Regions from separate parts of the Streptomyces sp. NPDC031479 genome, predicted to be linked through region 2. Evidence: riboswitches for the same ligand, from Rfam matches in the RefSeq annotation. Region 2 holds a riboswitch; the other holds the start of a gene.

Region 1 (5,801 bases), on a different contig from region 2:
CAGGTCGTCCGCGTCCACGCCGAGGGGGTACTGCCGGACTTCGGTGAACCGCTTCGGGCCGTAGCGCCCGTCGGCGACCGCCCTGCGGTGCCAGACCCCGCGCTCCGGGACCCCGCTGGGCAGGGACGACTCCGCGATGCCGGTCGCGTCGTCCGCGTTGGCCCCCGTGATGAAGTTCACCGACCAGCGCCAGGCGTGGAAGCCCAGCTGGTCCGCGCCGAGCATGCCCCACACCAGCTGGGAGCGGATGTCGTCCGGGAGCATGTCCATGAACTCGCGAGACGCCCACGGGGTGTGCGTGAAGTGCGCGATCCGCAGGTCGGGGCGCAGCTCGCGCAGCTGCCCCGGGACCAGGGCCAGGTGGTAGTCCTGCACCAGGACGCGCGCGCCCTCGGCGGCCTCCTCGGCCAGCGCCCGGGCGAAGGCCCGGTTGTAGGCGACGTACGCCTCCCAGTGCCGGCGGAACGCCGCGTCGAAGACCGGCTCGCGCGGGACGTCGTAGAGGTGGTGGTGGGTGAACCAGAGCACCGAATTGGCGATGCCGTTGTACGCGCCGTCGTACACGGCCGGGTCGATGTCCAGCATCCGCACCCCCGGCTCGGAGGTGCCCCGGCGCACCGCCTCCCGGTCGGCGCCGGAGAGGGCCGCGCAGATCCAGAGGGCCTCCGGCTGCTTCGCGAGGGCCGCCGACAGGCCGGAGACGAGCCCGCCCCCGCCGCGCCGGGCGCTGAGCGTGCCGTCGTCGGAGAGGACGTAGGAGAGCGGGCCGCGGTTCGCGGCGACGAGTACCTGAGAAGCCATGGGGCGAACCTAGCCCGGCCCGCCCCTGCTCAAACTCGTGTGCGGCACCGCTCCGGCGGCCGTCAAGCGACGCGGCGGCCCGCGTACTCCTTGATCTCCGCCATCGGCGGCCGCTCCTCGGTGTCCACCGGGTAGGTGCGCGGAACGAACCCGTCCGGCCCCCGCTCGAACTGGGTCAGCTCCGGTCGCACGAGGTGCGCACGCGAGAGCCGGACCTGCGCCGTCCGGTAGATCGCGGCGGCCATCCGGCCCAGCGCCCGCCCGTCCTGGTGCCGGTGCAGCCGGACCCCGACGTCGACCTGGGCCAGCGCGTCCAGCCCGACCGTGTGCAGCGCGTCCACCAGCAGGCCCAGCTCGACGCCGTAGCCGACGGGGAAGGGGAGGCGCTCCAGCAGGGAGCGCCGTACGGCGTACTCGCCGCCGAGCGGCTGAACGAAGCCGGCCAGCTGCGGCCAGTGCAGGTTGAGCAGGGGGCGCGCGACCAGCTCGGTCACCCGGCCGCCCTGGCCGGGGGCGTCCGCGAGCGGGCGGTCGTACATGGCCTTGACGAACTGCACCTGCGGATCGGTCAGCAGCGGGCCGACGATCCCGGAGACGAAAGACGACGAGAAGTCCCGCAGGTCGGCGTCGACGAAGCAGACCACGTCACCGGTGGTGGCGAGCAGCGAACGCCACAGCACCTCGCCCTTGCCGGGCAGCGCGGGGATCCGCGGCAGGATCGCGTCCCGGTGCACGACCCGGGCACCGGCCTTGGCCGCGACCTCCGCCGTACGGTCGGTGGATCCGGAGTCGACCACCACCAGCTCGTCGACCAGGGGAGTGGGCAGGCCGTCGATCAGATCGCGCCGGATCACCTCCACGATCTCCCCGACCGTCGCCTCCTCGTCGAGCGCGGGCAGCACCACGCTGACCGTCGTCCCGGCCGCCCGTTTCCGGTCGAGCAGCTGGTCGAGCGGTCGGTCGGCGGCGGACCAGGAGCGGTCTGCCAGCCAGCGCTCCACCTCATCCAGCACCCTCAGCACTCCCTGGTTCCTCGGTGGCCCTCGGCGATATCGGCCGATATGCGATCCATCTCGCGGTTCGGACGGCTGTCTCAACCGCCCTGCCCTTCGGTTACAGTCTTGAACAACGCGACGGACCACGGCATGCCGGGGTCCCCGCGCACAAACGCACCGGCGCGCCTCAGAGCGCGTGTGCCGGTGCCATACCGCTCATCCAGAGGGGCAGAGGGACACGGCCCGTTGAAGCCCCGGCAACCCTCCAGTCGGTTCTCGCGATGCGTTTTCACACGCACCCCCGCGAGGTCCCCGGCTAGGGAAGGTGCCAATTCCGTCTCATGGCGAAGTGCGCCATGGGGAAGATGAGGAGAAAGGGCCTCGCCGTCATGGCTGCACAGACTGTCGCCACCTCTACCGACCTCGGTTCCGTCGATCTCGGACCCGCCACCGGCCTCTCCTGTCGCGAGTGCGGCACCCGCTTCGAGCTCGGCCCGATCTTCGCGTGCGTCGAGTGCTTCGGCCCGCTGGAAGTCGCCTACGACCTGCCGCTCGGCGACCCCGAGGCGCTGCGCGCCGCGATCGAGGCCGGCCCGAACAACATCTGGCGCTACGCCCCGCTGCTGCCCGTCCCCGCCGACGTGGCCTCCAAGCCCAGCCTGAACCCCGGCTTCACCAAGCTCGTGGACGCCCGGAACCTGGCCAAGGAGCTGGGCGTCACCGGCAAGCTGTACGTCAAGGACGACTCCGGCAACCCGACGCACTCCTTCAAGGACCGCGTCGTGGCCATCGCCGTCGAGGCGGCCCGCGCCTTCGGCTTCACCACCCTGTCCTGCTCCTCCACCGGCAACCTGGCCGGCGCCGTCGGTGCCGCGGCCGCCCGCGCCGGCTTCCGCTCCTGCGTGTTCATCCCGCACGACCTGGAGCAGGGCAAGGTCGTCATGGCCGGTGTCTACGGTGGCGACCTCGTCGGCATCGAGGGCAACTACGACGACGTCAACCGCTTCTGCTCCGAGCTCATCGGCGACCCGCTGGGCGAGGGCTGGGGCTTCGTCAACGTCAACCTCCGCCCGTACTACGGCGAGGGCTCCAAGACCCTGGCGTACGAGATCTGCGAGCAGCTCGGCTGGCGGCTGCCCGACCAGATCGTCATCCCGATCGCGTCCGGCTCCCAGCTGACGAAGATCGACAAGGGCCTGCAGGAGCTGATCAAGCTCGGCCTGGTCGAGGACAAGCCGTACAAGATCTTCGGCGCCCAGGCCGAGGGCTGCTCCCCGGTCTCCACCGCCTTCAAGGCCGGCCACGACGTGGTCCGCCCGCAGAAGCCGGACACCATCGCCAAGTCGCTGGCCATCGGCAACCCGGCGGACGGCCCGTACGTCCTGGACATCGCCCGCCGCACCGGTGGCTACGTCGAGGACGTCGACGACACCCAGGTCGTCGAGGCGATCAAGATCCTGGCGCAGACCGAGGGCATCTTCGCCGAGACCGCGGGCGGCGTGACCGTCGGCGTGACGAAGAAGCTCATCGAGAACGGGCAGCTCGACCCGGCGCTGACCACCGTGATCCTGAACACCGGTGACGGCCTCAAGACCCTGGAGGCGGTGGCCGCGGACAGCGGTCAGACCGCCACCATCCGCCCGAGCCTGGACGCGTTCCGCGCCGCCGGCCTGGCCTGACCCTTCCCACGACTCCCGGAAAGGCGGTAGCGCCATGAGCGTCAACGTCCGCATCCCCACCATCCTGCGCACCTACACCGGCGGCGTCGCCGAGGTCCCGGCCGAGGGCTCGACCCTGGCCGAGGTCATCGAGTCCCTGGAGAAGAACCACCCGGGCATCGCCGCGCGCGTCCTGGACGACCAGGGCAAGCTGCGCCGCTTCGTGAACGTCTACGTCAACGACGACGACGTGCGCTTCGAGGGCGGACTGCAGGCGGCGACGCCGGACGGCGCCGGCGTCTCGATCATTCCGGCCGTCGCGGGCGGCTGAGACCCCGAAAAGCAGAATTGCCCCCTCCGCTAATAAGCGGAGGGGGCAATTCTGCTTGATTGGGCGCGGTAGAGTTGGGGAAGTCCCCTCCGGTGCTCTTGCCCGCCGCATATGAGCCGGCCCCGTGAGGGTTGACATTGAGTCAACATGCGTGCGCCCTTTGGGGCTTTGGCGAAGATTGTCTGGCCCGAGTTGCCCGGCCATATGCCAAATTTTCACTCTATTTCTATGTTTCCGCGTGTCCAGAATTCTCGTCGGATTGACCTGTTGCAGACAGCAGCGGTGCGGATACATTCAGCCCCGGTCGAGGCGTTCCGGCGCAAGTTCTGACCCGGGACCGCGAAGTGCGGTACCGCGCAAGGGCCAGTAATAGGGGAGTTAGGCATGGCTCAGGGCACCGTCAAGTGGTTCAACGCGGAGAAGGGCTACGGCTTCATCGCGGTCGACGGTGGTGCGGATGTGTTCGTCCACTACAGCGCCATCCAGATGGACGGGTACCGCACCCTTGAAGAGGGTCAGCGGGTCGAGTTCGAGATCTCGCAGGGCCAGAAGGGTCCGCAGGCGGACATGGTCAAGCTCGCTGCTGCCGGCTGAGACCGAGCGCGATCGACCACCGACGCAACAGACGCACGAGGGGCCCACATCCCGGACACGGGATGCGGGCCCCTCGTGCGTCGCCCCGCGAACCAGGCCGGAAGCCGCCCGGCATTGCCCGAAGCCGCTTGCACTCGCGGGGGTCGAGTGCTAATCATTGGCGTTAGCACTCTCCCGGTGAGAGTGCTACTAAGACGAGGACCGGGTCGGTGAGGCCCGACGGGTCCGGCGGGAAGGAACCGCCGGCTCCGCAGGCCGTCCGTCGCGGGCGCGGGCGCGGTCCGGAGCAATCCACCCCTGTCCGGGAGGACCACTTCAGATGGCCAAGATCATTGCGTTCAACGAGGAGGCCCGGCGCGGTCTCGAGCGTGGCATGAACCAGCTCGCCGACGCCGTCAAGGTCACCCTTGGCCCCAAGGGTCGCAACGTCGTCCTTGAGAAGAAGTGGGGCGCCCCCACGATCACCAACGACGGTGTCTCCATCGCCAAGGAGATCGAGCTCGAGGACCCGTACGAGAAGATCGGCGCCGAGCTGGTCAAGGAAGTCGCCAAGAAGACGGACGACGTCGCCGGCGACGGTACGACCACCGCCACCGTCCTCGCCCAGGCTCTCGTCCGCGAGGGTCTGCGCAACGTGGCCGCGGGTGCCAACCCGATGGCCCTCAAGCGCGGTATCGAGAAGGCCGTCGAGGCCGTCTCCGCCGCCCTGCTCGCGCAGGCCAAGGACGTCGAGACCAAGGAGCAGATCGCTTCCACGGCCTCCATCTCCGCCGCCGACACCCAGATCGGCGAGCTCATCGCCGAGGCCATGGACAAGGTCGGCAAGGAAGGCGTCATCACCGTCGAGGAGTCGCAGACCTTCGGTCTGGAGCTTGAGCTCACCGAGGGCATGCGCTTCGACAAGGGCTACATCTCGGCCTACTTCGCGACCGACATGGAGCGTATGGAGGCGTCCCTGGACGACCCGTACATCCTGATCGTCAACTCCAAGATCGGCTCGGTCAAGGACCTGCTGCCGCTCCTGGAGAAGGTCATGCAGTCCGGCAAGCCGCTGCTGATCATCGCCGAGGACGTCGAGGGCGAGGCCCTGTCGACCCTGGTCGTCAACAAGATCCGCGGCACCTTCAAGTCCGTCGCCGTCAAGGCCCCGGGCTTCGGTGACCGCCGCAAGGCCATGCTCGGCGACATCGCCATCCTCACGGGCGGCACGGTCATCTCCGAGGAGGTCGGCCTCAAGCTGGAGAACGCCGGTCTCGACCTGCTCGGCCGCGCCCGCAAGGTCGTCATCACCAAGGACGAGACCACCATCGTCGACGGTGCCGGTGACAGCGACCAGGTCCAGGGCCGCGTCAACCAGATCCGCGCCGAGATCGACAACTCCGACTCGGACTACGACCGCGAGAAGCTCCAGGAGCGCCTCGC
Region 2 (5,801 bases):
GGTGCGCAGCCCGACTGGTACATGGGCTTCTCCGAGGGCCTCATCCGTGCCATGCCGGGCTGGGAGATCAACCTCTGGGGCCACACGCTGGTCCTGGGCGTGTTCATCCCGCTGGTGATCTTCCCGCTGGTCCTCGCCGCGATCGCGGTGTACCCGTTCATCGAGGCCTGGGTCACCAAGGACAAGGGCGAGCACCACATCCTGGACCGCCCGCGCAACGTCCCGACCCGTACGGCGTTCGGTGTCGCCTGGCTCACCTGGTACGTGATCCTGCTGATCGCCGGTGGCAACGACATGTTCGCGCAGTACTTCCACCTGTCGATCAACTCGATCACGTGGTTCGCGCGGATCGGCTTCTTCGTGGGCCCGGTCATCGCCTTCGTGATCACCAAGCGGATCTGCCTCGGCCTCCAGCGCCGGGACCACGACAAGGTGCTGCACGGTCGCGAGACCGGCATCATCAAGCGCCTGCCGCACGGTGAGTTCGTCGAGGTCCACGAGCCGCTCTCGCAGGGCAAGCTGCACACCCTCACCTCGCACACGCAGTACGAGCCGATCGAGGTCGGCCCGACGGTCGACGAGAACGGCGTCGAGCGCAAGGTGAAGGCGGGCGAGAAGCTCCGCGCGAAGCTCAGCAAGGGCTTCTACGGGGAGAACACCCACATTCCGAAGCCCACGGTGGAGGAGTACAAGGAGATCCAGAGCGGCCACGGCCACCACTGATCTCCGGTATGACAGCTTGAGGGATCGGTTTCGGCCAATCCTGGTGTCGCCACGGTGAGAGCCCCGTCCAGTGACTGGACGGGGCTCTTCGCCGTCTCCCGGGCTGGATAGGCTGAGATCCTTCCCATTCGACGTGGAACTTTTCCGAGCAGCAGGAGCGGACCATGAACGTTGCGACCCCGGCAGGCGGCGACAGCGTGGCGGCCCGTGGCTGGCCGGGCCTCCTCGACGCCCTCCTGACCGGCCGGGACCTCACCACGGACGACACCGCCTGGGCGATGGACCGGATCATGCGGGGCGAGGCCACGGACGCGCAGATCGCCGGTTTCATGGTGGCGCTCCGGGCCAAGGGGGAGACGGTGGCGGAGATCAACGGCATGGTGCGTGCCATGTACGATCACGCCAATCTGATCGAGGTACCGGGCCGGACGGTGGACATCGTCGGCACCGGCGGGGACGGGACCAAGACCGTCAACATCTCCACGATGTCGGCGCTCGTGGTGGCCGGCACCGGCGCGAAGGTGGTCAAGCACGGCAACCGGGCCGCGTCCTCCGCGAGCGGCTCCTCGGACGTGCTGGAGAAGCTCGGCGTCAACCTCAACCTCACCCCGGCCCGGGTCGTGGAGGTCGCCGAGGAGGCCGGCATCACCTTCTGCTTCGCGGTGAAGTTCCACCCCGCGCTGCGGCACGTGGCGGCGGCCCGCAAGGAGCTGGGCATCCGGACCACCTTCAACTTCCTCGGCCCGCTGACCAACCCGGCGAAGGTCCGCGCACAGGCCACGGGCGTGGCCGACGCCCGGGTCGCCCCCATCGTGGCCGGGGTGCTCGCGGAGCGCGGCTCCTCGGCGCTGGTCTTCCGGGGCGACGACGGCATGGACGAGCTCACCACGACGGCCACCTCCCGGGTGTGGTGGGTCCGTGACGGCGCGGTCACCGAGCAGACGTTCGACCCGCGTGACATCGGGATCCCGATCGTGGACGTCTCCGCGCTCCGCGGCGAGGACGCCTCCTACAACGCGGACGTCGCCCGCCGGCTGCTGGCCGGAGAGCGGGGCCCCGTGCGCGAGGCCGTCCTGCTGAACTCGGCGGCGGCCCTGGTGGCGCTGGACCCGGGCAGCGGGTCCCTGGAGGAGCAGCTGTCGGCCGGCGTCGCGCGGGCGGCCGAGTCGATCGACTCGGGCGCGGCCCGGGCGGCCCTGGAACGCTGGGCCGCCGCCAGCAACGCCTAGGCGCTGCGGCGCGGCGCGAGCGCGGCGTTCGCAAGGAGACCCCGGTCCACATCGTGGACCGGGGTCTTGCGCGTGGAGGATCTTGTGGCAGGATGCTGACCAGGTCACGAGTGACAGCGTTTAGGCCCCGGCTTGCTGTCCGGCAACCCTCCTTCCGTGGCGGGGTGCCCCGGGTGATGACCAGGCCGTAGGCAGCGAGGTCTACGGCAAGCGCGGATCCCTCGATACCAGGGGTCCTGGGTCTTCGAGGAGCTTTTTCCGTGAGCAAGCGAATGCGATAGGGCGACTCCGCCCCTTCTTCACCCCTCGGATCAGGGTCGCCGACGCGTACCCCCACGTCATTCCGAGGTCCTTCCCGTACCCCTGTGGCCGGCCGGCGCCGTCGCGTCCCGCCGTACCCGCGTACGGGCACACCGAAGCCATTCAGCCCTGCCTGCCGGGAGACACCGCCATGTCCGCATTCCTGAACTCCGCCGCCGCCGCCGCCACCGCCACCGATGTCGCCGTCGACCCCGCCTGTGCCCAGCCGCTGCCCGTGCTCGGCCGCGACGTGACCGTCCCGCTCGTCACCGGCGGCGAGGTCACCTACGCCGCCCTCGACTACGCGGCCAGCGCCCCCGCCCTCCAGCGGGTCTGGGACGACGTGGCCGCGTACGCCCCGTACTACGGCAGCGTCCACCGCGGGGCCGGGTACCTCTCGCAGCTCTCCACCGACCTGTTCGAGCAGAGCCGCGTCACCGTCGCGGAGTTCCTGGACTGCCGCCCCGGCGACCAGGTGGTCTTCACCCGGTCGACCACCGATTCGCTGAACCTGCTGGCCGCCGTCCTGCCGGCCGACTGCCAGGTCTTCGTCTTCGAGACCGAGCACCACGCCTCGCTGCTGCCCTGGGGCGACGCGCAGGTGACCTACCTCAACGCCCCGCGCACCCCGGCCGAGGCCGTCGCCACCCTGGAGCGGGCACTGGCCGACCGCGAGCCCTACGGCCCCGCCCTGGTGTGCGTCACCGGTGCCTCCAACGTCACCGGCGAGCTGTGGCCGGTCAAGGAGCTTTCCGCCGCCGCGCACGCCCACGGTGCGCGGATCGTCCTGGACGCCGCCCAGCTGGCACCGCACCACCCCGTGTCCGTCCGGGAGCTGGACGTGGACTGGGTCGCCTTCTCCGGCCACAAGCTCTACGCCCCCTTCGGCTCGGGCGTCCTCGCAGGCCGCGCCGACTGGCTCCAGGAGGCCCGGCCGTACCTGGCCGGCGGCGGTGCCTCCCGCAAGGTGGCCCGCCGCGAGGACGGCGGCGTCGACGTCGAGTGGCACACCACCGCCGCCCGCCACGAGGCCGGCTCCCCGAACGTCATCGGCGTCTACTCCATCGCCTCGGCCTGCCGCGCCCTGAAGGACGCGGGTTTCGAGAACCTGGTCGCCCGCGAGAACCACCTCATCGCCAAGGTCCGCGAGGGCCTCGCCGACGTCCCCGCCGTGCGCGTGCTCTCCCTCTTCGGGGACGACGCCCCGCGCGTCGGCGTCATCTCCTTCGTGGTGGACGGCTGGAACAGCTCGCACTTCGCGGCCGCGCTGTCCGCCGAGTACGGGATCGGCGTGCGCGACGGCCTCTTCTGCGCCCACCCGCTGGTCCGCACCCTCCTCGGCAGCGAGCCGCAGGAGCCGGGCGAGTGCGGCGCCCCGGAGGCCGCGCCGGGGGAGCGCTCGCTCAACGCGATCCGGGTCTCCTTCGGCGCGGGCACCCCCGACGAGCACGTCGAGCGGTTCGTCCGGGCCGTCGGGGAACTGGTCGCGGACGGCGCCAAGTGGCAGTACCGCACCGAAGAGGGCCGCTGCGTTCCGGCCGTCTGAAACGCCGGGGAGCGTGCCCTGCCGGGATCCGCTGCCGGCTGCCCGCGCCGGCTGATCGCCCCGGCGAACGTGCTCTGCGAGGACGAGTGGGGCGCGGAGTACGTCCACCGTCGGCCCGGGGACGTGGCGGAGACGCTCGCGGTCTCGCGGACCGGCTGCGCGGGTACGTCTGCTGCCCGGCCGAGAGCTGCCCGGCCCGGCCGGGCGAAAGCATGCCGGGGCTCGGCGGAGCCTGAGGGGGCCGGTACCGGGGCGCGGGACCCGTGCCCCGGCGGCCCCGCCGGCCCGGCGCTACGCGTCGAGGCCGATCGCGAACGCCGCTTCCAGGTCGTGCTGGGAGTACGTGCGGAACGCCACGTGCGTGTCGGTCGCCTCGACGCCCGGGATCTTGCTGATGCGGCCGGGGATGATGTCGGCCAGGTTCTCGTGGCGGGCGACGCGGACCAGCGCGATCAGGTCGTACGTACCGGTGACGGAGTAGACCTCGCTGACGCTGTCCAGCGCGGCGATGGACTCGGCGATCTCGGGGATGCGGTCCACGCTGGTCTTGATGAGCACGATCGCGGTGATCATGGCTGGCTGTCTCCCTAGGTGGGCCGTCACTGGTCGCCTCACTTTAAGACGTGATCCGTAGGGTCACCAAAGCCCGTGCCGTCGTCCCCTGCGCCCCCGCCGTCGACCGGTGCGCGCCCGCGCCGCGTCCGGGCGATCGGCCATTCCGCCAGGACGGAGCGCCTCTTGCCGGTACGGCGATAACGCGCCCATGCGTAGAGGAAGCCCACGGAGAAGCCCACCACGTGCGCCAGGTAGGCCACCCCCGGCCCGCTCTCCGCGCGTTGCGCGGCCAGCCACTGGAGGACGAACCAGAACATCAGCACGATCCAGGCCGGGAAGCGCAGGGGCAGGAAGAGCAGGAACGGGAACAGGCTCGTCACCCGGGCCCTCGGGAAGAGGCAGAGGAAGGCCCCCAGGACCGCCGAGATCGCGCCGGAGGCGCCGACCAGGGTCTGGTCCGAGGAGGCGTTGGCCGCCGCGTACGCCGCCAGCGCCAGGTACCCCGTGCAGACGTAGAAGACGAGGAAGGGCGCCCGGCCCATCCGCTCCTGCGTCATCGCGCCGAAGACGTGCAGGAAGAGCATGTTCCCGAGCAGGTGGAGCCAGCTGCCGTGGACGAACAGCGCGGTCAGCGGGGTGAGGAGCGGGCGAGCGGCCCCCGAGAAGAGTTCGTCGGGGACCACCCCCCAGTGCCGGAAGTACGCCGTCCCCGTGGCGAGCAGCCGGTCGCCGGTGCCGTAGGCCGGATTCAGGCCGGAGGCGGGGCCGAGCAGGAAGGCCAGGCAGCAGCCGGCGATCAGTGCGTACGTGACCACCGGGCCCCGGGCGGCCTCGCGTACCGCCAGCCACTTTACGATCATGCGAGAGAGCATGACGCAGACGGACCCGCCCGAGGGCGGTGCCAGGCCGTAGGGTTACGTGCGCGGTCCGTGCACTGCCGCGGAAGGCTTTAATTGAATGAGTTACGAAGGAGAGAGCGACCTGATGACGGTTCCCCAGCCGACCGACACCACCCGGTGGCGCTGCACGTTGTGCGGCAACCTCACGCGGTTCGACGTCACCCGTTCGTCGAAGGTCGTGGAGTACGTCCACCTGGACCTCGCCGGGGAGCCCAAGGTCGAGGAGCGCGAGGTGGTCAGTGAGACCATCGACTCGGTCCGCTGTCGCTGGTGCAACGCGGTGGACCAGATCGAGCTCGTGGACAGGCCGGGCGCGGACTCCTGAGGGAGCCGGGCCCACAGTAGATCACGGTAGGGGTGACGGATTGTGGAGCCAGCAAGCGGCGCTGAGACGGCCGACGTGGCCGGCGACGCCGCCGAGGTGCTCGACCGCCCGCTGCCGGAGGGCGTGCGGCGCCGGGTCGTCGCGCTCGTCTCGGACGCCTTCGGCGGACTGACGGTCGCGGACCTCCCGGCGCAGCTGCGGCAGTACGCCCGGTTCACCCCGAC

Evidence for each region. A riboswitch is a leader RNA that binds a small molecule or an ion and turns the genes downstream of it on or off. The one in region 2 is predicted to bind S-adenosylmethionine.
Region 1: linked by a shared signal. The riboswitch ahead of thrC (threonine synthase) and the one ahead of ACZ5D2_RS33890 (aminotransferase class V-fold PLP-dependent enzyme) in region 2 are both predicted to bind S-adenosylmethionine.

What each region holds. Positions count from the first base shown of each region.
Region 1 is NZ_JBVIKC010000015.1:112,189-117,989, forward strand. Features, by position in the region: gene ACZ5D2_RS19010 (alpha,alpha-trehalose-phosphate synthase (UDP-forming)) at 1-801, opposite strand, end outside; gene ACZ5D2_RS19015 (glucosyl-3-phosphoglycerate synthase) at 864-1,814, opposite strand; SAM riboswitch class I at 2,010-2,168, shown strand; gene thrC (threonine synthase) at 2,186-3,475, shown strand; gene ACZ5D2_RS19025 (MoaD/ThiS family protein) at 3,510-3,785, shown strand; gene ACZ5D2_RS19030 (cold-shock protein) at 4,170-4,379, shown strand; gene groL (chaperonin GroEL) at 4,699-5,801, shown strand, end outside.
Region 2 is NZ_JBVIKC010000047.1:24,630-30,430, forward strand. Features, by position in the region: gene qcrB (cytochrome bc1 complex cytochrome b subunit) at 1-723, shown strand, start outside; gene trpD (anthranilate phosphoribosyltransferase) at 888-1,952, shown strand; SAM riboswitch class IV at 2,055-2,171, shown strand; gene ACZ5D2_RS33890 (aminotransferase class V-fold PLP-dependent enzyme) at 2,404-3,798, shown strand; gene ACZ5D2_RS33895 (Lrp/AsnC family transcriptional regulator) at 4,090-4,371, opposite strand; gene ACZ5D2_RS33900 (rhomboid family intramembrane serine protease) at 4,410-5,213, opposite strand; gene ACZ5D2_RS33905 (hypothetical protein) at 5,338-5,577, shown strand; gene ACZ5D2_RS33910 (NYN domain-containing protein) at 5,617-5,801, shown strand, end outside.